DNA from 2 places in the Brevibacillus aydinogluensis genome. Region 1 is predicted to be linked to the other one. Evidence: predicted binding sites of a transcription regulator. Region 1 holds the regulator's gene; the other holds the start of a gene.
The links. The regulator CtsR, encoded in region 1, represses protease genes until heat stress. The targets are predictions, from matches to a motif close to ATGGTCAATAAAGGTCAAACA.

Region 1 (11,462 bases):
TCGTTGATGTTCAGCACCGACACGCCCTGCAGTTCGCACACCTTGTTCAGGTTGAAATCGTTGGTGACGACTTTGCCGTTCATCACCTTCGCCAGCTTGATCAGCTTGCTGTCCACTTCGGAGACCTCTTCAAAGTCTCCTTCGTAGATCTGCACCTTGACCTTCATTTCTTTCTGAATCTTGTTCAGGATATCCAGTCCGCGGCGGCCGCGGTTGCGCTTTAACACGTCAGACGAGTCAGCAATGTGCTGCAGTTCTTCCAGCACGAAACCGGGAATCACCAGCACACCTTCCAAAAAACCCGTCCGGCAGATGTCGGCAATCCGCCCGTCGATAATCACGCTGGTGTCCAAAATCTTGTACTCCACGTTGGATGGTGCACCATTGTTTTCCTTTTTGCCTTTATCCCTGCGCCCGATGGAAAAGACGGACATGATCTCGTCACGCTTCCGGAAGCCCACCTGGAAGCCCAGGTATCCGAGCAGACACGACACCATCAGCGGCAGCAGATCACCTATTACCGGAATCGGGATGTTGCTGATGGGAAGGAATAATAAAAAGGCAACAATTAGACCAATAATCAACCCCATCGCACCAAACATGACATCCACAATCGGCAGCTTGATCAGCGTCTCTTCCCCCCAGCGGACGATGCGCAGCGTGTAATCGACCAGCCAGTTGGCGAGGAAGAAGAATATCACGGCGCCTAAAACGGCTCCGATATAACTCTTGTAATGCACGTCACCAAAATTGAGCAGCGTATCCAGCAAATCAAACAGGTCGGGACCAAATTTGTAACCCAGGCCGCCCCCGACCAGCACAAAAAAAGTTTTTCCCAATCGGCGAACCATGCCTTCACCTCCTCTTATTAATATAGACAGAAGTCCGCAGGAAAAACCCTGCTTCCTCAACATGGCTCACACATTTCATGTCTTCACTTATCCCCCACTATATCAAAGATAAAATCGCAGTGTCAAATAGCCAAAAATTTTAACATACATGTTAAATTTCCGTCAATGGAGAACGCCCGTTTTCCTCCGTTCCCAATTTGACAGGGGACAGATTCCCTTCTTATAATGACAGTAGCAAATTGAATGAAAAATTCTGACGATATCAACAGCCTGAAGCAGAGGTGACCCATATGGACCATCGAAACGTGGACGACTTTCAAACGCAGGTCTCGGAGCTGCTGCTCAGACACCGCAGCGTGCTGGACGTCATGTCCAAAATTCAGGAAACAGCGGCCCGCATCAACCGTTCACTGACCAAAGCCATCACCGAATGCGGCTGTGTCGAAGTGGTTGCCAGGAAGCAGTCTTATGATCCCGGTAAAAGTTTGCAGGAAAACAAATCGCTCTTGGACACTCATTTTACCGGCCCCTTGTGCGAGCATTGCCGCGACGTGCTGACGGCAGAGCTTGGCAAAAACCTCTTCTACCTCACCGCGCTTTGCAACATTACCGACATCAGGCTGGAAGACGTCATCCGGCAGGAGTCGGAGCGTCTCAATACCCTCGGGGTATTCAATCTGTCATAGACTCCCAATTTGTATTACGATTGTACGCAAAGAAAAGTTGCAACTTCAACAAAAAAACCCGCTTTTGCGAGCGGGTTTTTTTCGGCAGTCTTACCGAAAATTCGACAAGACAAGCTGGACGGTCTGCATCCAAACAAACCGGGATGCGTCCGCGAGGCGTTATTCAAATGGCAGCGACTCTTCTTCGTTTTCCTTTTTCTTACGCAGTTTTTTCACCAACAGGTCAACGTTTTTTTTTATTCCGTACAGGGCGTAAATGGCAAGCGGCAGGAAGACGATTTTGGGAAACTGCTGCGGATACTTGATCGCCACGACCACGACAATCGCCACAATGATCGGCGTGATCCAATACGCGGATTTCGGAATGCCCACCTTTTTGAAGTTTGGATACTTGATGGTGGACACCATCAAAAAGGCCAGCAGCAGCATGCCAGCTGCCAGCATCGCCACGTTGAACACCTGGTGGTACAGGGCCAGCGTCGCCAGCACCCCGCCCGCAGCCGTGATTGGCAGACCGACGAAGTAGCCGGGCACGCCTGCCTGGACGTTGAAGCGCGCCAGCCTGAGTGCCCCGCAAATCGGGAAGATGGCCGTCACGATAATGCCGAACAGGTGCAAATCCTGCAATGCTACCACATACATGATAAACGCCGGGGCTACCCCGAACGTAATGACGTCGGAAAGGGAATCCAGCTCCTTGCCAAACTCGCTCTGCACGTTCAGCATGCGGGCCACCCGTCCATCCAATCCGTCCATCAGCATCCCGACGATGACGGTAATCGCCGCGTATTCCACGTACTGGTCGCCCTGAAACGCGAGAATGATGGCGACGATTCCCAAAAACAAGTTACTTATGGTTAGCATGTTCGGCAACGATTTCACGAACATAGACTACCTCCTGGTTTGGTTCGCAAAGGAGACACGAAACGTCTGTCCATTGCCGGCAAGTCCCCTTGGCAAAGTTCAATGCAATCATGCCTGCCTGTATCCTATTCTACCTTAAATATGCCTGTCAATGAACACCTGCTCCTGGATCCGCTTTAACCCATCCTTGATCGCCCGCGCCCTCACTTCGCCGATGCCGTCCACCTCGTCCAGCTCCTCAATGGTGGCCATCATGATCCGCGGCAGATTGTGAAAATGATCCACCAGGTTTGTGATGATCGTCATCGGCAGGCGGGGAATCTTGTTGAGAATGCGGTACCCGCGCGGCGACACCGACTCCTCCAGCATGCTGGTGCTGCTGGGATAGCCAAGGATTCGCAAAAATGAACTGATTTCCAACATTTCATCGCCGCTTAATTTCTTCATGTCCCTGAGCGCTTGTTCCGGTGACAGGTTGGGATCGCGGCAGTAATCGCGAACAAGCATGCGGGCTTCCTCTTCGATATTGGCGACCAGCTCATCCACCTGCATGCTGACAAGCCGCCCTTCCGTCCCCAATTCATAAATATACTTGGTAATTTCCGCCTTGATGCGTAAAACCATCTCGATCCGCTGCAAAACAGAGGTGACTTCGTGCAGCGTCACCAATTCTTCAAACTCCATTGCGCCCAGGTTGGTCAGCGACTGATCCAGTACGGCCTTGTACTTTTCCAGCGTGGAAAGGGCCTGATTTGCCTTGGCCAAAATTACGCTGATCTCGTTCAAGACGTAGCGGAAATGGCCTTGATACAGCGTGATCACGTTACGCCGTTGGGAGATGGCGATGACCAGGTGATTCGTCTGAATGGCCGTCCGCTGCGCCGTACGATGCCGCGTTCCCGTCTCGCTCGAAGGGATGGAGGCGGGGGGAATCAACTGGGCGTTGGCGAACAAAATTCGCTTGGCGTCTTCACTAACTATGATCGCCCCATCCATCTTGGCCAATTCATACAAATGAGCGGGCGTGAAGTCACTATTAATGGAAAAGCCCCCGTCCACGATGCCTTTCATCTCCGGACCGTATCCGACGACGATCAGGCCGCCCGTTTTCGCACGCAGCACGTTTTCCAGCCCCTCGCGAAGCGGCGTGCCGGGAGCGACGAGGCGCAATACATCGCTGAACTGCGGTTCTCTTTTATTTGTCTCGAACATAGGTTGCCTTTACCCCCTTAGCACCTCGTCCAAAGCATCGGCTATGTTGCTGATGCCGATTACGTCTATGCCGGTCGGGACTTCCAAGCCGCGGATGTTCTTTTCCGGAATGATCACCCGCTTGAACCCCAGCTTGTGGGCTTCCCTGACCCGCTGTTCGATCCGGGAAACGCCGCGCACTTCGCCCGTCAGCCCCACTTCACCGATGACGACGTCATGTGGATTGGTCGGCTGATCGCGGAAGCTGCTGGCGATGCTGACGGCAATCGCCAAATCGACGGCCGGCTCATCCAGCCGCACGCCGCCAGCCACGTTGACGTACGCATCCTGGTTTTGCAGCATCAGTCCCATGCGCTTTTCCAGCACAGCCATGATCATGGCCACGCGCTGATGATCCACCCCGGTCGCCATCCGGCGGGGTGTTACAAAGCTGGTGGGGGCCACCAGCGCCTGCAGTTCCACCAGCACCGGCCGCGTCCCTTCCATGCTGGCCACCACCGTGGAACCAGCGACGCCGATGGGCCGTTCCGCGAGAAAGATTTCCGACGGATTGCTCACTTCTGCCAAGCCACGATCTTTCATCTCAAAAATCCCGATCTCATTGGTGGAGCCAAAGCGGTTTTTCACCGCCCGCAAGATGCGGAAGGTGTTGTGCCGCTCCCCTTCAAAGTAAAGCACGGCATCCACCATGTGCTCCAGCATGCGGGGGCCGGCGATGGAACCTTCCTTGGTCACGTGGCCGACGATGAAGGTGGCGATGCCCTTGCCCTTGGCAATGCGCATCAGCTGGGCAGTCGCCTCCCGCACCTGCGCCACGCTGCCCGCCGCAGACTGAACGGCGGGGTGAAACACGGTTTGTATCGAGTCAATAATTAACACATGCGGATCTATATGATTAATATGCTGTTCGATCAGTTCCAAGTCGTTTTCCGCCAACACGTACATGGGCGGAGTATTCATCCCGAGGCGGTCGGCCCGCAGCTTGATCTGCTTCGCCGACTCCTCGCCGGAGACGTACAGTACTTTTAACCCCTGATGGGCGAGCGCAAACGACGTCTGCAGCAGCAGGGTTGATTTGCCAATCCCGGGATCCCCGCCGACAAGAATCAGCGACCCGGGAACAAGTCCGCCGCCCAATACGCGGTTCAATTCGCCGAGCCTCGTATCCATCCGCGGTTCTTCCTCGCTCGCCACCTGCGTCAGCGGCATGGCTTCCGTACGCTGCCTGCCAACCGTCAGCTCGTACCGGTGAGACGATTTGACCGCCACTTCTTCGACCATCGTGTTCCACTTGTTGCAACCCGGACATTTGCCCATCCATTTGGGCGATTCATAGCCACATTCTTGACACGCGTATTTCGTTTTATACTTTGACATAACCGTACCTCATCTGGGAATTCTCCTATACATGTTTATCATACATGGGCGCACAAAAAAAGAATACCTCCTGTTTTGGAGGCATTCTTTCCTTATTGAATTACGACGTGGTCTTTTCCAACCGCTTCACGACCAGTTTGTCGTCTTCTGCGTCGATGGTGACCGTGTCGCCTTTGTGGATGGTGCCCTTCAGCAGTTCTTCGGACAATTTGTCCTCGATGTGACGCTGGATGGCGCGGCGGAGCGGGCGGGCTCCGTACGCCGGATCGAAGCCCTCTTTGGCCAGCACTTTCTTGGCCGCATCGGTCAGTTGGAAATCGATCTCTTGTTCTCTCAGGCGCTTGCGCAGTTCTTCCGTCATCAGGGTGACGATCTGCTCGATGTGCTCCTGCTCCAGCGAGTGGAAGACGATCACTTCGTCGATCCGGTTCAGGAATTCCGGACGGAAGCTTCTCTTCAACTCGTCCATCACTTTGTCTTTCATGTCCTGATACTTTTTCTCGGTATCGCCGGTGGTGAAGCCGAGCGTCGTGTTTTTCTTGATCATGTTGGCGCCCACGTTGGAAGTCATGATCACCACCGTGTTGCGGAAGTCCACCGTGCGCCCCTTGGAGTCGGTCAGACGGCCGTCATCCAGCACTTGCAGCAGGATGTTGAAGACATCCGGGTGCGCTTTTTCGATCTCATCCAGCAGGATGACCGAGTACGGTCTGCGACGCACTTTTTCGGTGAGCTGGCCGCCTTCGTCGTAGCCGATGTATCCCGGAGGCGCGCCGACAAGACGGGCGGTCGAATGCTTCTCCATGTACTCGGACATGTCGATGCGGATCATCGCGTCTTCGTCGCCGAACAGGGCTTCCGCCACCGCGCGAGCCAATTCCGTTTTCCCGACACCGGTCGGGCCAAGGAAAATAAACGAACCGATCGGCCGTTTCGGGTCCTTCAGACCGGCGCGGGCGCGGCGGATCGCACGGGAGATGGACTTGACCGCTTCGTCCTGGCCGATGACGCGGTCGTGCAAAATCTCCTCCATCTTCAGCAGGCGCTCCGTCTCTTCTTCCTTCAATTTGACCACGGGGATGCCGGTCCAGTTGGCCACCACATGAGCGATGTCCTCCGGCGTCACTTCCATGTTCAGCTTGCCCTGACGCTCTTTCCAATCTTTTTTCGTCTTCTCCAGCTCTTCGCGCAGCTTCTGCTCCTGGTCGCGCAGCGCAGCCGCTTCTTCAAACTCCTGGGATTGGACAGCTGCATCCTTTTCCTTGCGCACCTCTTCCAGGCGGCTTTCCAGCTCTTTCAGATTCGGCGGCACGGTAAAGGATTGCAGACGCACTTTGGACGCCGCCTCGTCGATCAGGTCGATCGCCTTGTCCGGCAGGAAGCGGTCGGTAATGTAGCGGTCAGACAGCTTCACCGCCTGTTCGATCGCCTCGTCCGTGATCTTGACGCGGTGGTGCGCTTCGTAGCGGTCGCGCAGCCCGTGCAGGATCTTGATCGCATCCTCCACGGTCGGTTCATCCACTTGAATCGGTTGGAAACGGCGCTCCAGGGCCGCGTCTTTTTCGATGTATTTGCGGTATTCGTCCAGCGTGGTCGCACCGACGCACTGCAGTTCACCGCGGGCCAACGCCGGCTTGAGGATGTTGGACGCGTCAATCGCGCCTTCTGCACCGCCTGCCCCGATCAGGGTGTGCAGCTCGTCGATGAACAGGATGATGTTGCCCGCCTGGCGGATTTCATCCATGATCTTTTTCAACCGGTCTTCAAATTCACCGCGGTACTTGGTACCCGCCACCACGGTGCCCATGTCCAGGGTCATGACGCGCTTGTCGCGCAGCGTCTCGGGAATTTCGTTGTTCACAATCTTTTGCGCCAGGCCTTCGGCGATCGCCGTTTTCCCAACGCCGGGCTCCCCGATCAGCACGGGGTTGTTCTTCGTCCGTCGGCTGAGCACCTGGATCACGCGCTCAATCTCCTTCTGCCGGCCGATCACCGGGTCCAGGCCGCCTTCGCGGGCAATCGCCGTCAAGTCGCGGGCCAGGCTGTCCAAGGTTGGCGTGTTGGCCGACGGATTGCCGCCGGACGCCTGATGGGCGTTCATCATTTCAGAGCTGCCCAAAAGCTGCAGCACTTGCTGACGGGCTTTGTTCAGGCTGACGCCCAGGTTGTTCATGATCCGCGCGGCGATCCCCTCCCCTTCACGGATCAGACCGAGCAGGATGTGCTCCGTACCGACGTAGGTGTGACCCAGCTTGCGTGCTTCGTCCATGGACAGTTCAATGACCTTTTTGGCACGGGGGGTGTAGTTGGGCGTGTAGTTGCCTCCGTTTTGTTCCGTGCCGCGGCCGATCAGCGACTCCACTTCGCTTTGAATCTTGTCGAGACCAAGTCCCAGCGATTGCAATGCCTTGGCGGCGATGCCTTCGCCTTCCCTGATCAGCCCGAGAAGCACGTGCTCTGTGCCGATGTCCTTGTGACCCAGGCGGACGGCTTCCTCCAACGCCAGCGCCAACACTTTTTGAGCTCGTTCGGTAAAACGTCCAAACATCATATCGCGTACACCTCCAACCAGTATGTTCTCTCTATGGGAAAAGCCAATTTGTAATGCTGTTGCTCAACTGCCTGTGTTCTCAGTGGGCGGAGAGGCGCTCCCGAATCAGCCGGGCCCGCCGTTCGTCCCGTTGTTCCGGCGTCAGTTTCTGCCCGGCGCGATGCTGCAGGAACCCGGGCTGCGTCGTCACCAGCAGCTCATTCAACAACTGGTGCGACACGTTTTTGATCAGGCCCAGATCAAGGCCCAGTCGAACGTCGGAGAGGCGCTGTGACGCTTCCTTTGATTCCATCGTTCGCGCGTACCGCAAAATACCGTAGGAACGGTAGATACGATCCTCCAGGTCGACGCGGGAGTGCTCCATCAGATAGCGGCGGGCAACGCGCTCCTGTTCGATAATTTGCCGGGCGACACTGTACAAGTTGGACAAGATGTCCGCTTCCGACATCCCCAGCGTCACCTGGTTGGACAGCTGGAACAGGTTGCCCAGCGCTTCACTGCCTTCGCCGTAGATGCCCCGGACGACCAGTCCTACCTGATTGATCGCCTGCAAAATGCGATTGATCTGCTGGGTCATCACCAGGGCTGGCAGATGCAGCATGACCGAGGCGCGGATGCCGGTGCCGACGTTGGTCGGACAGCTCGTCAGATACCCCCGCTTCTCGTCAAACGCGTACGTCAGCTGCGTTTCAAACACGTCGTCAATCTTGGTGCCGACCTCCCATGCTTCATTCAACTGAAAGCCGGGCAGCAGCACCTGAATGCGGATGTGGTCCTCCTCGTTTACCATGATGCTGACGGATTCATCCTCGCTGAGCAGGACAGCCCCTTTGCGGGATTCTTCGGCAAGGTGGGGACTGATCAGGTGTTTTTCTACCAGCACGCGTTTCTCCAGCGGGCTCAGCTGGTCCATCTGGAGCAGCTGCACCGGGTATCGGCTTTTCATCGCTTCGCTTCTGCTCACCTCCGCCACTTTCCTCACGACCTCTTCCGCCTGGGAATCGGTGGCGAGCAGCGGGAACGGATGCTGCCGCAGGTTGCGGGCAATGCGCAGCCGCGTGCTGATGACGATGTCGGAATCGGGTCCCTCCCCTTTCATCCAGTTGCTCCACGGGTTTTGCATGAACTTCTGTTGGGACATATCCGCCTCACCTCCCCCTGCTTACGATTGCGCGATTTTTTGTTCCAGCGCCCGGATGCGGTCGCGAATTTCGGCCGCCTTTTCAAACTCTTCGCTGGCGATGTAGTGCTGCAGCGTGCTTTTTAGCTGTTCCAGCTCTTTGCGCAGCTTGAGTTGACCGCCAGTTCGCTCCGGCACTTTCCCTATATGCTGGGTATTGCCGTGAATCCGGCGAAAGAGCGGATCCAACCGGTCGCCCAAAAACGTGTAGCAGTCGCTGCAACCGAACCGGCCGCTTTTGCTGAATTGGGCGTAGGTGAGCCCGCAGGTTTCGCAGCGCAGCGGCTTCTGTACCGGTTCCTGCGATTTTTTGGTCATTGGATCAAAGTGCAACAGCCCCGAAAGGAGATTGTTGATGCTGAAGTTGTGAAAACCGGCAAAGACATCCCCTTTTTCCTGAGCACAGTGCTCACAGATATGATATTCCGTTTTTTTGCCGTTGACGATTTTGGTCAGATGCAGCGTCGCCGGTCGTTTCCCGCATTCTTCACAGTTCATCAGATCGTCCCTCCTAACCGGTCCGGGTTGGCTTGGTGAAAGTCCCTACCGCAGCAAAATGGCAGCTATCATCTGTTTTAATATGTTGGCCCGCAGTCGGTCGCGGATTTCCGCCTCCACCGTCAGCACATTGCGCGAGGTGGCGATTTTCATCAAAGCCGCTTCCCGGTTGTTGATCAACCCTTCCTCCAGCAAGCGGTCAACAATCGCATGACCCACTCCCTGAGAGATGCTCTCGCCAATCAGCTCCTCGGTCAACAGCTCCTGCAACCGGGCTTTGCTGACGATCTTCACTTTACGGATGCGGATGTAGCCGCCCCCGCCGCGCTTGCTCTCGACGATGTATCCTTTTTCGACCGTAAAGCGGGTGTTGATGACGTAATTGATCTGTGACGGCACACACTGAAATAGGTCGGCAAGCTCGCTGCGCTGTATCTCGACGGAGCCGTTCGGACTCTCTTGAATGATGCGCTTTAGATGCTGCTCAATAATGTCCGAGATGTTCCGCAAGTCGTCGCCTCCTGTTCCACTGTGTTTGATCTGTTTGATCTTGACTTTGACTATCTTTGACTTTGATTATAATGGCTTTATGGCACGGATGCAAGAGGGGAATACAGTTTCTAGTGTAGGCAAAATGGCTGTCGTTGAAACCAAAACAAAAGCCATCCCCAAACGGAAGGTTTAGGGATGGTTTCAGACTGAAGACAAACCGTTCATTGGATAAACGTCCATAAGAAAATGATTTCCAGGCCGGAAGGCCTGCCCATTCATCAACCGAAGCAAAAGACAATGTCCGTCGCATGGCAGGATGGGCCAAGCGAGCTCCTTTGACGACCCACTCAGCGGAAAAACGAAGACGCGGGGATCAACAGGGGACACAAGTCTCACTTCCGCGAAACACCCAGATGTTTGTCCCCTGCCCGCGTCTCGTTTTGGAGCGGACTTTATCCGCTTCTGCGCTGGGCGTCAAGCGAGCGAGCGGGCCCGATCTCCCATGCGCCGCGAACTTTGTCTACACGCTGAAACCATCCCCAAACGGAATGTTTAGGGATGGTTGCTGTTAACTGTTGTCGCGGCCGGCAGGTGATCCGGCAGCTGCGAGAATGCGGTAATGATCACATCGGCTCCGTCCAGTTCCCCCTGTTTGGCAAAACCGAAGTCGCAGCCCACGGTAAACAGGCCGTTCGCTTTGCCCGCTTCCACATCGGAATGCCGGTCTCCTACCATGACGGCCTGTTTCACATCGTAATCACGCAGCAGTTTGGCCACGAGATCCCGTTTCGAACGCGTGTGAAAGCGGCCCGCGGAGTACAGGTCGGTAAACAGCGGCGTCAGCCCGTAATGATCGCAGATGGCTTCAATGTATTGTTCCTGCCCGTTGCTGGCGACAAACAGGGCCACGTTCTCGGCATGCAGCTTCGTAAGCACTTCGCGGACACCCGGGTAGAGATCGGTGACGTTCTGCCGCAGCAGGGCCAGTTCGTTTTCCAAAAGCAGCCGATCGGCCATCTGTTTGGTATCTTCGCTGACCCCCGGCAGCAATTTTGCCCAGAGTTGCTCAATCGTCATGCCCAAGACATTGACCAATTCCCGCTCACCAGGGGTGGGGCCGTCCCACAGACCTTTTTCGCGAAGCTGTTCAAACGTCCGCTGAAACGCTGGTGTCGACAGCTTCTCCGTCTGCAACAAGGTTCCGTCCATGTCAAACAAAACAGCGTACGGTATGCTCATGGCTCCCTCCATTGTTCCTGTCAGGTTACTCTGTCTCTTTGTCTTCCCCAAACAGGGTTGTCATGTCGTTGTGAATGAAATCAGCGATGCGTTCTGCAGCATCCGGTTTGGCTATTTTTTGTGCCATTCTTTTCATGTATTCTACCTTCGTCGGATTGTGCAGCAATTCCTCGATAAAATAAATCAACTGCTCGGACACATTGGCGTGAACGGCACAGCCGTTGTTGAGCAAAAAGTGGCTGTTTCGTTCCTCCTGGCCCGGCAGGGGGTTGTAAATAATCATCGGCACCTGTTTGCTCATTACTTCCGCCGTCGTCAGTCCCCCGGATTTGGTGACGATCAGATCGGCGATTTCCAGGTACTCGTGAAAGTTATTGATAAACCGCAGCGGCATCACCTCGTGTCGGTAGGTGCGTGCGGATACCTTGCGATACAGCTTGTCGTTGGTACCGGTGAGGATAAAGGTCTTCAGCGGCAGGTTGATCGCTTCCAGTCCGTCCAGAACCTGTTCC
Region 2 (11,462 bases), 670 kb from region 1:
CCGGCATATCGGCGGAACGCGTCAAGGGCAAGCCAAACGCAGCGCAGCGTGATGCCGTCACAGACGGTGAGGCGAGCCGCACGACAAACGGTGCGGCGGGTCGCGTGAGCAGTGTCCCGCCCCAGACGGAAATGGAGAGCGTGGAAGACTGCATCTGCCGCTGCCTGATGGAAAACGACCGGACTGACATGGGCGAATGGTGCCTCAAGGTCTGGCACCGCTACAAGGAAAGCGTCGCCAACCCGGTACAGGTGCGGAAAACGGTGGCGTGGGTGGCCGCGCTGGAATATCTATACGGAACGATGAACAATCAGAAGCAATCCCAGGCGTATTTCGCCGAAAAATACGGGATATCTCCTTCAACCGTAGCCAAGTGTGTCAAAGCGTTGGCAGCACTTGATCTGAAATAGATTCTCATTTTATAATAAGTTTAAATAAGTGAATGAGAGCAGGCACAATCGTGCAGATTGAGGAGGCAGTGGACATGAGCGACCAAAAAATTTACGATGTCATCATTGCCGGAGCCGGCCCCGCCGGCATGACGGCTGCCGTATACACCTCCCGTGCCAACATGAGCACGCTGATGCTGGAACGCGGCGTTCCGGGCGGGCAAATGGCCAATACGGAGGAAATCGAAAACTATCCGGGCTTTGGGTCGATTCTCGGACCCGACCTGTCTACCAAAATGTTTGAGCACGCCCAGCAATTTGGTGCCGAGTACGCGTATGGCGAAATCAAGGAAATCCAAGACGGACATCCGTACAAGCGGGTGATTGCCGGCGACAAGGAGTACCTGGCGAAATCGGTCATCGTCGCGACCGGTGCTGAACACCGCCTGCTTGGCGTCCCCGGGGAAAAAGAACTGTCCGGACGCGGCGTTTCCTACTGCGCTGTATGTGACGGGGCGTTTTTCCGCGGCAAGGAGCTGGTCGTTGTCGGCGGCGGCGATTCGGCCGTGGAAGAGGCAGTCTTTTTGACCCGGTTTGCCTCCAAAGTGACCATCGTGCACCGTCGGGATCAATTCCGCGCCCAAAAGATTCTGCAAAAACGGGCGTTTGACAATGAAAAAATCGACGTAATCTGGGATACGGTCGTCAAGGAAATCCGCGGCGACAGCAAAGTACAGGCAGTGCTGCTGGAAAACGTCAAAACGGGCGAGCAGCGCGAATTCCCGACCGATGGCGTGTTCATCTACGTCGGCATGAATCCGCTGTCGGAGTGCGTGCGCGGGTTGGGCATCACCAACGAAGCGGGGTACATTTTGACCGATGAGCGTATGCACACCAAGGTAAAAGGAATTTTTGCCGCAGGGGACGTGCGGGAAAAAATGCTGCGCCAGGTCGTGACTGCTACCGGCGACGGTTCCATCGCTGCTCAATCGGCTCAGCACTACGTGGAAGAACTGAATGAGCGGCTGGCGGAAGAAAATGTCACAATGTCTTAACCTCCTTGTAACATAAATGAAATATTTGGGCGGTACACTAGAAGACGATGAATTGACCCCCTTATCTATACGAACCATACTTGCGTGGCTGCATTCAGCCGCGTCTTTTTTTTACCGAATCGGATGGGACAACCCGCTTCAGGTGCGATGCAGTCCGGCCGGTTCCACGGTTAGGTGGTTGGGAGGGTACGAATACGACAGTGGTTATGGTATGCTTATGTCAGAATCGTAGGAGGCGAGTGGAGTGACGGAAGTGGGAAAAGACAGAGCCATCAATTTGCTCATTATTACGGGAATGTCGGGTGCTGGCAAGACCGTAGCCGTACAAAGCTTGGAAGATTTGGGGTACTTTTGTGTCGACAACCTGCCTCCGGTGCTGATTCCCAAGTTTGCGGAACTGATTAAACAATCGGGCGGCGGCATCGAACGGGTTGCCCTGGTGATTGACCTGCGGGGACGAGAGTTTTTCGAAAGCCTGTCCGAAGCGATTGACAGCCTGAATCAGATGGAGGGTATTTCGTTTCATATCCTGTATCTCGATGCCAGTGACCAGACGCTGGTGTCCCGCTACAAAGAGACACGCCGACGCCATCCGCTTTCGCCGAACGGTTCGCCATTGGAAGGCATTCACGCCGAGCGCCGCCTGCTGCAGGAAATGAAAGGGCGGGCGCATCAGATTATCGATACCAGCCAGATGAAACCGGCACAGCTGCGTGAAAAGATTATCAGTCAATACGCACAGCAGGGATCGCCGCTGACGATCAACGTGCTGTCGTTTGGTTTCAAATACGGTACGCCGATTGACGCCGACCTGATGTTTGACGTGCGGTTTTTGCCGAATCCGCACTACGTGGAGGAACTGCGGCCGAAGACGGGATGTGACCCGGAAGTGGCCGAATACGTCATGAATCATAAGGAGACGAAGGAATTTATCGACAAACTGGTCGATTTTCTGTCCTTTACATTACCCCATTACCAGCGGGAGGAAAAAGCCAGCTGGTGATCGGTATTGGCTGCACAGGTGGCAAGCATCGTTCGGTGGCGATCACCGAGCACATCGGGAACGTCTTCAGCAAAGATTTTACGGTTCGCATCAGCCATCGAGACATTGACAAAAACAAATGAGCATAGGATGGCGAAAGGACATCTGCGAGGAACGCCTGTGTGGATCAGCATATAATGAGGTGACATATGCCGACAAGGAGAAAGGGAACGCAGCCCGGGGAACAGCTGCGGGTTGTCGTGATCGGCGGGGGAACGGGATTGTCTGTCCTGCTGCGGGGGTTGAAGCATGAACCGGTTCACATCACGGCGATTGTTACCGTCGCCGATGACGGAGGAAGCTCAGGCATACTGCGGGAGGAGATGGATATGCCCCCGCCCGGTGACATTCGCAACGTGCTGACGGCCCTCGCCGACACCGAGCCGTTGATGGAGAAAGTGATGCAGTACCGTTTTTCAACCGGCACGGGATTAGCCGGCCATAATTTGGGGAATCTACTACTTGCAGCGATGAACGAGATTACGGGAGATTTTGTGACAGCAGTGAAAAAGCTGAGCGGTGTCCTGGCTGTGCGCGGCGACGTGCTGCCGGCGTCCACCCAGTCGATTCGGCTGCTGGCCGAAATGGAGGACGGCTCGATCGTCGTCGGCGAGTCCCAGATACCGCTTACAGGCAAGCGGATCAAGCGCGTCTTCCTCGATCCCGAAGACGCAGTGCCGTTAAGCGAGGCCTTGTTGGCCATTGAAGAAGCGGATGCGATCTTGATCGGTCCCGGCAGTCTGTACACCAGCATTTTGCCTAACTTGTTGGTGCGCGGACTGTTTGATGCCGTGAAGCGTTCGCCATCACCAAAACTGTACATTTGCAACGTCATGACGCAGCCGGGTGAAACGGATGGGTACACCGCGTCCGCGCACGTGGAAGTGATGTACCGTCACGTGGGCAGTCCATTTTTGGACACCGTAATCGTCAACTCGGCTGACATTCCCGCGCATGTCTTGGAAAAGTATGCGGAAAAGGGGGCAACTCCGGTCATCTGCGATCTGGGGCGATTGCGTCAACTGGGGCTGCACGTCGTGGCGAAGCCGCTGGTAACGTTTGAGGACGGTTATCTGCGTCACGACGCGCACGCCGTAAGCAAACAGGTGGTATCCCTGATCAGGCGCAAGCGCAGGATGCAGAAGCTAGAGAAGGAGTGAGGGTCAATGTCATCATTCGCCGCACAAACGAAAAAGGAACTGACCATGCTGGACACCCCCGAGTGCTGCAGCCGGGCGGAGCTGGCTGCCTTGATCCGGATGAACGGCAGTCTGCAATTCGGGGCAGGACGGCTGGTGCTGGATGTGACAACAGAGAATGCGGCGATTGCCAGACGGATCTACACCCTGACCAAGCGCCTGTTTCATATACACGCCGAACTCTTGGTGCGCAAAAAAATGCGGCTGAAGAAAAACAACGTCTACATCGTGCGGATTCCGCACAAGGCGCACGAGATTTTGCAAGAACTTGGCATTATGGACCAAGACAAGTCCTTTGTTCAGGGCATTTCACCGGAGATCGTCAAAAGCTCGTGCTGCCGGGCGGCCTATCTGCGCGGGGCGTTTTTGGCTGGTGGTTCGGTGAATCATCCGGAGGCGTCCAGCTATCATTTGGAAATTTTCACGTCCTACCAGAATTTTTGCGAAGCGCTGACCAAGATGGCCAACCGCTATCGACTAAACGCCAAGTGTATCGAGCGGAAAAAAGGGTATGTGCTCTACATCAAGGAAGGCGAGAAGATTACTGAATTTCTCAGCCTCATCGGCGCGCATCAGGCTCTCCTGTACTTCGAGGACGTGCGGATCGTCAAAGACATGCGCAACTCGGTGAACCGCTTGCACAATTGTGAGATTGCCAACATCAACAAGACGGTAAATGCCGCTGCCCGCCAGATGGAGAACATCAAGCTGATTCAGCAGGAGATCGGCTTGGAGAACCTGCCGAAGCGGCTGCGGGAAGTGGCGGAACTGCGCTTGATGCACCCGGACATCAATCTGAAGGAGCTGGGGGAAATGCTGCCCAGCGGTCCGGTCAGCAAATCAGGCATCAATCACCGGTTGAGAAAAATCAACGAAATTGCTGAGAAATTGCGAGAAAAACAAAATGTATCCATCTAGCAGCATGGTATACTTATCGGTAACGAGTACACTGTGTGAGGAGGTCCATACATGGTTCAACAGCAGGTTGTGGTCAAATTGAAAACTGGGTTGCAGGCCCGTCCTGCGGCATTTTTCGTGCAGGAGGCCAACCGCTTTGTATCGGAAATTTTTGTGGAGAAAGGAAACAAAAAAGTAAACGCAAAAAGCATCATGGGCATCATGAGCCTCGCCATCAGTTCGGGAACGGAAATCACGATTTCGGCGGAAGGCCCTGATGCGGCTCAAGCGGTCAGCAGCCTGGCCAATCTGGTCAGCAAAGAGGAATAGGCCGCAACGTTATTGACACCTTGCAGCGCAGCCCCGTTTGCAATCGCAATGCTGCTCCTTGCAAGAACCAGAGGCATAATGCAAAGCAACTTCATTCTTTGCGGGTGCCTCTTTTTCTTTTACCGTGCGGCGGCGATGGCGTTGTACTCGGCTGTTTCACATCCCGTGTAAAAAGGGTGAGTGACCATGATTGTAATGATAAATGGTGCGTATGGCGCCGGGAAGACGACGGTTGCCAGCAGGCTGGCTGCCTCCATACCGAACAGCATGCTGTTTGACCCGGAAGAGGTGGGCTTTATGCTGCGCCGCATCGTTCCGGAGGAAATGAGGCTGCGCGAGGAAAAGACAGATAATTTTCAGGATTTGCAATTGTGGAGGGTGCTGACGGTAAAGGTGGCCGGGCTGCTGAAGATGACCTACGGGAAGCATTTGATTGTTCCCATGACGATTATACATAAGGAATACTTCACATACATTTTCAACGGCTTCAAAGAGCTGGACAAACATACCTGCCATTTTTGCCTGATCGCCAGCCGGGAAACCCTCTATGAACGGCTCAGAAGGCGGGGAGAAGCGGAGGGGAACTGGTGTTACCGGCAAATCCCAGCGTGTGTGGAGGCTTTTCAGGACACATGTTTTGAAGAAAAGATCATGACGGATGGGGTGCCGGCAGAGGAAATCGTTGATTACGTAAAAAAACGTATCGAAGCGATGGCCCATGCTGACGCGACGGGGTGATTTGGCGCAACCGTAATATCCTCAAGGTACGCGTCTGTTTGGGGCAGGCTGCATGTTTTCCCGTCGCTCGGGGGAATGCTAACAGATGAAACAGGCAAGGCTTCCACTCGCTGCCGCATGCGATGGAGTCTTTCATCACCCGGTGCCCAACCGCGCCAAAGGAGGGAGACGTGTGGAGAACAACCGTGACACCCTATACGAAGGACGCGACCAGTACGACATGGACATTGACCGTATGGTAAACGAGGGGCTCGGCGGCGGACAGGTCAGCGACCAGAACGGATTGATCGAGGAGTCGACCACCGATACCATGACGGGCGCCAGTTCGGCCCGCGACAACCGCTGACAGCACCAAGGGAGGGAATGATACATGGATGTGAAGCGCGCACAGGAAATCCTGCGCTCCTCGGAAAAAATCGAGGTCCAGTACAAAGGGCAGCCGGTCTGGATCGACGGCGTGGATGAACGAACCGCGACGGCCCGCGTCCACATTGAAGGCAATCCGGCCAACAGCATGGCGGTCGAGGTCGGACAATTGGAGGAGAAGTAAAAACACCCGGCCTTGCTGGCCGGGTGTCGTGCTTCGAGGGGAAGAACCCTGTCAAGCCGATTGCTTATTTGGAAGAGGATTCCGGCGTGATTACCTTGTCGATCAGGCCGTACTCCAGCGCTTCCTGAGCGGTGAGGAAGTTGTCGCGGTCGGTATCCTTTTGAATCCGCTCCAGCGGCTGACCGGTGCGCTCGGCGAGGATTTTGTTCAGGTGTTCGCGCATTCTCAGGATGCGTTTGGCAGCGATTTCGATGTCGCTCGCCTGGCCTTGCGCGCCGCCGAGCGGCTGGTGAATCATCACTTCGCTGTTCGGCAGGGCAAAGCGTTTGCCCTTGGCGCCCGCCGCCAGCAAAAACGCCCCCATCGACGCGGCCATGCCGACACAAATGGTGGACACATCCGGTTTGATGAATTGCATCGTATCATAAATCGCCATACCGGCGGTAATCGAACCGCCCGGGCTGTTGATGTACAAGTGGATGTCTTTGTCCGGGTCCTCGGCCTGCAGGAACAGCAGTTGCGCTACGACGATGTTGGCAACGGTGTCGTTGATCGGCGTTCCGAGAAAGATAATGCGATCCTTTAGCAGGCGCGAATAAATATCATATGCACGTTCACCGCGATTCGTCTGTTCGATGACGGTGGGAATCAAGTTCATATGCATTAAGCCTTCCTCCTCTCTTGGTAAGATTAATCATACACGAAAGGTCAGTAAAGGTCAAACAGGTAACTGCAAGCCTTTCTCTCAGTTCTCTCCCAATCCTGCCTCTCCTAAACCTTATGGCGTCAGAAATGTTTTATTCGCCTGACGGACCGCGCAGGCCAGCGATCCGAGGAAGGCCATCCACACCGGCAGCGCGAACAGCCAGCCGGCAAACGGGATAATCAGCAGGCACTGCAGCGCCACCACGCCCAGCAGCTCGGCGAGCAGGGGGGAAGCCGCCAGCGAAAACGCTCGGCCAGCCGGATGCCGATCCAGGAGCCGACAAACACCTTTGCCGACCAGGTAAGCAGCACGAATGCCAGCAGCAGCGCCACCGTCACCGGAATCCCGACGACGGTCACCAGCAGCGCGATCGACAGGAGCGGCAGGCCGAGCACCAAGCCGGCGCCACAAGCGAACGCCTGTCCCGGGTGCCGGTCCAATTGGCTGTAGATGCAGCTCAGCCCGGCCGGGAAGAGAAAGCGCACAGCCAGCCAGAGCAGCAGCGTGCTGAGCAGCGACGAGAGGCCCAACAGGATGGGAAAGTAGGAAAAGGTGTCTTGGTCTGCAGCCACCACCGCGGGGGAATACAGTTCCTTCCCTTTGAGGACAGCGCCGGAACCGATCGCAGCCCGATGCGGACTGGAGTAGACCAGATCGCCGCCGATCACGGCAGGTGCGTCAATCTGCAGGGAGCTGGAGTGGAGTAGTGAGATGCCTTCTCCGATTTCGCCCGTGATGCGCAGGGTGTCCACCTTGCCGTTTGCTTCACGGGCCACTTTGCCGTTCAGGTCCGCATGCGGGGTAAACATCAGCAGGCTGCCGCCTATACGGCCGTTCTGCTCCAGCACGATGTGGCTGGAACCGACGGTGACGTTTCGTTCCACATTGCCGGAGATCGACAGCTGCTGCGTGAAGGCGCGCACATCTCCCGCGACAGTGCCGTCGATGCGAGTGTCGACCGCAAACGCGAGGACATCACCGGTGACGCGTCCGCGTATCTGTACGTTTTCTGCAAGCACGTACAGGTCGCCGTTCACTGTTCCTTCGATGGAGACCGTATTGGCGTTGACCGCCAGATCGCCGTCGTGCACCGCGTCAGCCGGCAGCACGTAGCTATGGTTTGACACTGTGCCGAACGCATGGACTGCATGTGCCGGCACAAGCAGGAAAACGGACAGCAGCAGGCAGAGGATGAGTTTGATCCGTCCCATCAGTCGACCTCCCGATTCTGCAGCCGGGATGGAGGAAAGGGAAGGAAGCGTATGTTCACCAGCAAAAGCAGACCGATCAGCAGCAGCAGCGGCAGCGGCAGTGCCACCACGTATGGACCGGGGACGTTGAACAGGTCACCGGCGTTGTCCTTCAGCCACAGGGCTGACCCCCAAAAGAAGCGGGATGTCCAGGAATTCCACGCAGAGGCAACCCAGTGAAACCACACACTCTGCCAAAAAATGAGATACCCGGCCGCAACCGCCAGAAGAGTGCCCGCGCCAAGTATCGCCCGCCACAGCAGGCGGCGGCGATGCCGCCTGTGCAGGATGGCAATGCCTTCAATCTGCGCCGCCGTGAGCGAGTCCAACTCCAGCGGCGGCAGCGACGTATCCGCGGCGAAAATCGTCTCTGCCAGCAGATGCTGCTCGCCGGTCAACCGCTCCCACGACTGCCGGCAGTGAAAGCAGTGGTCCAGATGCACTTGAACGCGGGCCGCTTCCTCGGCGGACAACTCGTCATCGCTGTACATCATCAAAGTCAGTTCGTCAATATGCGGCATCGGCCATTCTCCTTTCCTCCCGATGTTTCTCCAGCAATTCTTTTAACTGCTTGCGGGCCCGGAACAGCCGGGTGCCCACGGTGTTTTTGTTCATCCCTACAATGCTGCCGATTTCTTCATAGCTCATGCCTTCGACAAAACGGAGGGTCAGAATCAGCCGGTCGGTTTCGTTCAGGTTGTCCATAAGCGCTGTCAGCTCGGTATGCGTCTCCTTTTCCACGAGGAACCGTTCCGGGCTTTTGACAGTCTCAGCGGGGTGTTTATGTACGTGCAGCAACAACTGTTCGTCCTCCAGCACGATCTCCCGTTTTTTGCGCAGGAAGTCGATGCACGAGTTGGAGGCGATACGGTACAGCCAGGAGTGAAAGGGCAGTGCAGGATCGTATTTGTGCAAATTTTGCGCGACTTTCAGCCAAATTTCGTTGTACAGGTCCTCACCGTCGTGATAGCCGCTGACCAGCTTGCGAACGATGCGCATCACGCGCGGCGCAAACAACAGGACCAACCGGTGGAACGCCCGCGGCTGTCCGTTCACAAACTGCACGGCCAACCGGGCGGCTTCGCTGTTGAGTCGCGCCAGTTCCTGATCCATCACGCATCCCTCCTCCCAGTGATCAATACGGGATCGCCTCCGTCAAAATTTCAATCGACGGGCTCCCTCCTTCAAACATAGCAGGAGAGGCGGGCACTGGAAAAGAGGGGAGCTTCCGAAGCGGACTCAGGCTTCCGTTTCTTCCGCTTCGGTTAGCTCAACAGCCAGGCGCAGCGTCGCGTTCATTTTCCGTCCCTTGATGATCGTGTATTCTTCCACCTGTCGGGCCTGCAGCTTGTTGATGGCCTCGGCCAATGCCTGTTCGTCCGTATACGGCTGAATGGTCAGCAGGCATTCTTCGTCGTTCGCTTCCTGGTAGATGAGGTACAATCGCTCGTTTGCCACGAGAACCGCTCCTTCTTGAACTTATCCACAAAGTTGTCAACAGGTTGTGCACAAAAACGTTTGTTCGCAGGATATGTGCCGTTTCTTCATAGTGTGGCATGCAGACGCAGGAAGGTTCATTGGTAATTATTGGTATTTTTGTGTGGCAAGGAGAATCACGTCCATCTAGACGGACAAGCAAGCCGTTTGGCGGATTCATCCGTTGTAACAGCCTGTCTTTTTCCCGTATAATAAGGCAGAAAGCAGTGGGAGAGGGGAAGTGCAAGATGGAAACGACGGTCATTGTGGCCAGTGTCGTCATGTTTATCGGGTTTATCGCCTTGACGCTCTATGTCACGAGCAAAGCGTACTCCCGCAAATACAAGGAATAGAGAAATAGCCAAACGCGCATGCAGCCGCTTCCCGACGGGAGGCGGTTTTCCTTTTTCATCATCTTGGAATCGCTCCTATAGGTATTGCCTATATCTTGCATCTATTTTATCTGTTGCAAATTTTCGTATTTATTTTAAAATATGAGCAAGTGGTTTTATTTCATCAATTGGTTTGCTGGTAAAGTAAAGGGGGATTTCTCGCGATGAAAAAACAGAAATCATTTGCGTTTCTTGCAACGGTTTTGGCGCTGGGCACCGCTCTGGCCGGCTGCGGACAGCAGCAGTCTAGCGACAGCGGCAGCAATTCCGGCTCCAACTCGGGTTCGCTTCAAAAACTGGTGATCGCTTCGGTCGGCCCGCTGTCCGGTCAGTACTCCGATTACGGCAGCACCGCCAAGGCGGGGGCCGAATACGCCCTGAAACAAAGACAGGAAGATTTCAAAAAACTGGGCTTTGACGTTCAACTGCTCGCCCAGGACGACCAGGCCGACCCGAAACAGGGCGTGGCGGTTGCGCAGATGCTCATCTCCAATCCGGATGTCATCGGCGTCGTCGGCCACGTGACCACCGGTGCGTCGATTACGGCATCCGCCCAGTACGAACAGGAAAAACTGGTCATGGTTTCGCCGTCCTCGACCGGGGCCAACCTGACGGAAGAAGGCAAACAAGTGGTGCACCGCATCTGCGCGCGCGACGACATGCAGGGCTCCAAGGCGGCTATCTACGCCAAGAACCAGTTGGGTGTCAAGTCGGCCTACATCGTGCACGACAAGCAGGCGTACGGTCAGGGACTGGCAGACGAGGTGAAAAAGCAGTTTGAAAAGGACGGCGTCCAGGTGGTCGGCTATGAAGGCATTACCGCCGGCGAAAAGGACTACAGCGCCGTGATCAACCAAATCATCGCCGCCAAACCGGAGATGATCTACTTCGGCGGCTACTACTCCGACGCCGGCGTGCTCATCAAGCAGCTTCGTGAAAAAGGCTTCAAAGGCATCGTGATGGGCGGCGACGGCTACGACTCCGCTGATCTGGTGAAAATCGCAGGCGCCGACAATGCCAACAACGTCGTGTTCACGTCCGTCGTTGGCGACATCGGGGCGACCGAGGAAGGCAAGAAATGGATTTCCGAATTTGAACAGGCTACTGGCAACAAAGTCGGGATCTTCACGTCCTTTGGTTACGACTCGATGAACGTCCTGCTGCACGGTCTGGAAGAAGCGATCAAAGCCAACAACGGTCAAAAACCGACCCGCGAGCAAGTGCTGGAGCACGTGCACAAGATCAAGGACTTCCAAGGCCAGTTCGTCAAAGTCGGATTTGACGACAAAGGCGACAACGAGTATGCGTCCGTCTACGTGTATAAATACGAAAACGGCCAGAAAGTATACGTGGGTGAAGCGCAGTAACGCGCGGATGAGTCCGGTCGATCGCATCAGCCGGAACGGGACCGCAAGCTGAACAAACAGGACCCGCAGTA

Region 2: clpP (ATP-dependent Clp endopeptidase proteolytic subunit ClpP) is a predicted target of CtsR. The motif match lies at 6,905-6,925, and genes of this name have one in related genera.

Annotation. Positions count from the first base shown of each region.
Region 1 is NZ_OY569118.1:3,940,658-3,952,119, forward strand. It holds gene Q7F15_RS19640 (PIN/TRAM domain-containing protein) at 1-851, opposite strand, end outside; gene Q7F15_RS19645 (nucleoside triphosphate pyrophosphohydrolase family protein) at 1,142-1,537, shown strand; gene pssA (CDP-diacylglycerol--serine O-phosphatidyltransferase) at 1,697-2,425, opposite strand; gene disA (DNA integrity scanning diadenylate cyclase DisA) at 2,537-3,613, opposite strand; gene radA (DNA repair protein RadA) at 3,623-4,990, opposite strand; gene Q7F15_RS19665 (ATP-dependent Clp protease ATP-binding subunit) at 5,091-7,541, opposite strand; gene mcsB (protein-arginine kinase McsB) at 7,621-8,682, opposite strand; gene mcsA (protein-arginine kinase activator protein McsA) at 8,704-9,219, opposite strand; gene Q7F15_RS19680 (CtsR family transcriptional regulator) at 9,265-9,729, opposite strand; gene Q7F15_RS19685 (HAD-IA family hydrolase) at 10,264-10,950, opposite strand; gene Q7F15_RS19690 (MGDG synthase family glycosyltransferase) at 10,976-11,462, opposite strand, start outside.
Region 2 is NZ_OY569118.1:500,822-512,283, forward strand. It holds gene Q7F15_RS02450 (tetratricopeptide repeat protein) at 1-410, shown strand, start outside; gene trxB (thioredoxin-disulfide reductase) at 485-1,444, shown strand; partial or broken gene rapZ (RNase adapter RapZ) at 1,776-2,569, shown strand; gene Q7F15_RS02465 (gluconeogenesis factor YvcK family protein) at 2,636-3,646, shown strand; gene whiA (DNA-binding protein WhiA) at 3,653-4,603, shown strand; gene Q7F15_RS02475 (HPr family phosphocarrier protein) at 4,655-4,912, shown strand; gene Q7F15_RS02480 (AAA family ATPase) at 5,099-5,650, shown strand; gene Q7F15_RS02485 (hypothetical protein) at 5,823-5,996, shown strand; gene Q7F15_RS02490 (H-type small acid-soluble spore protein) at 6,021-6,200, shown strand; gene clpP (ATP-dependent Clp endopeptidase proteolytic subunit ClpP) at 6,265-6,858, opposite strand; gene Q7F15_RS02500 (hypothetical protein) at 6,979-7,110, opposite strand; gene Q7F15_RS02505 (bactofilin family protein) at 7,086-8,117, opposite strand; gene Q7F15_RS02510 (anti-sigma factor family protein) at 8,117-8,677, opposite strand; gene Q7F15_RS02515 (RNA polymerase sigma factor) at 8,664-9,269, opposite strand; gene Q7F15_RS02520 (hypothetical protein) at 9,396-9,614, opposite strand; gene Q7F15_RS02525 (branched-chain amino acid ABC transporter substrate-binding protein) at 10,189-11,391, shown strand.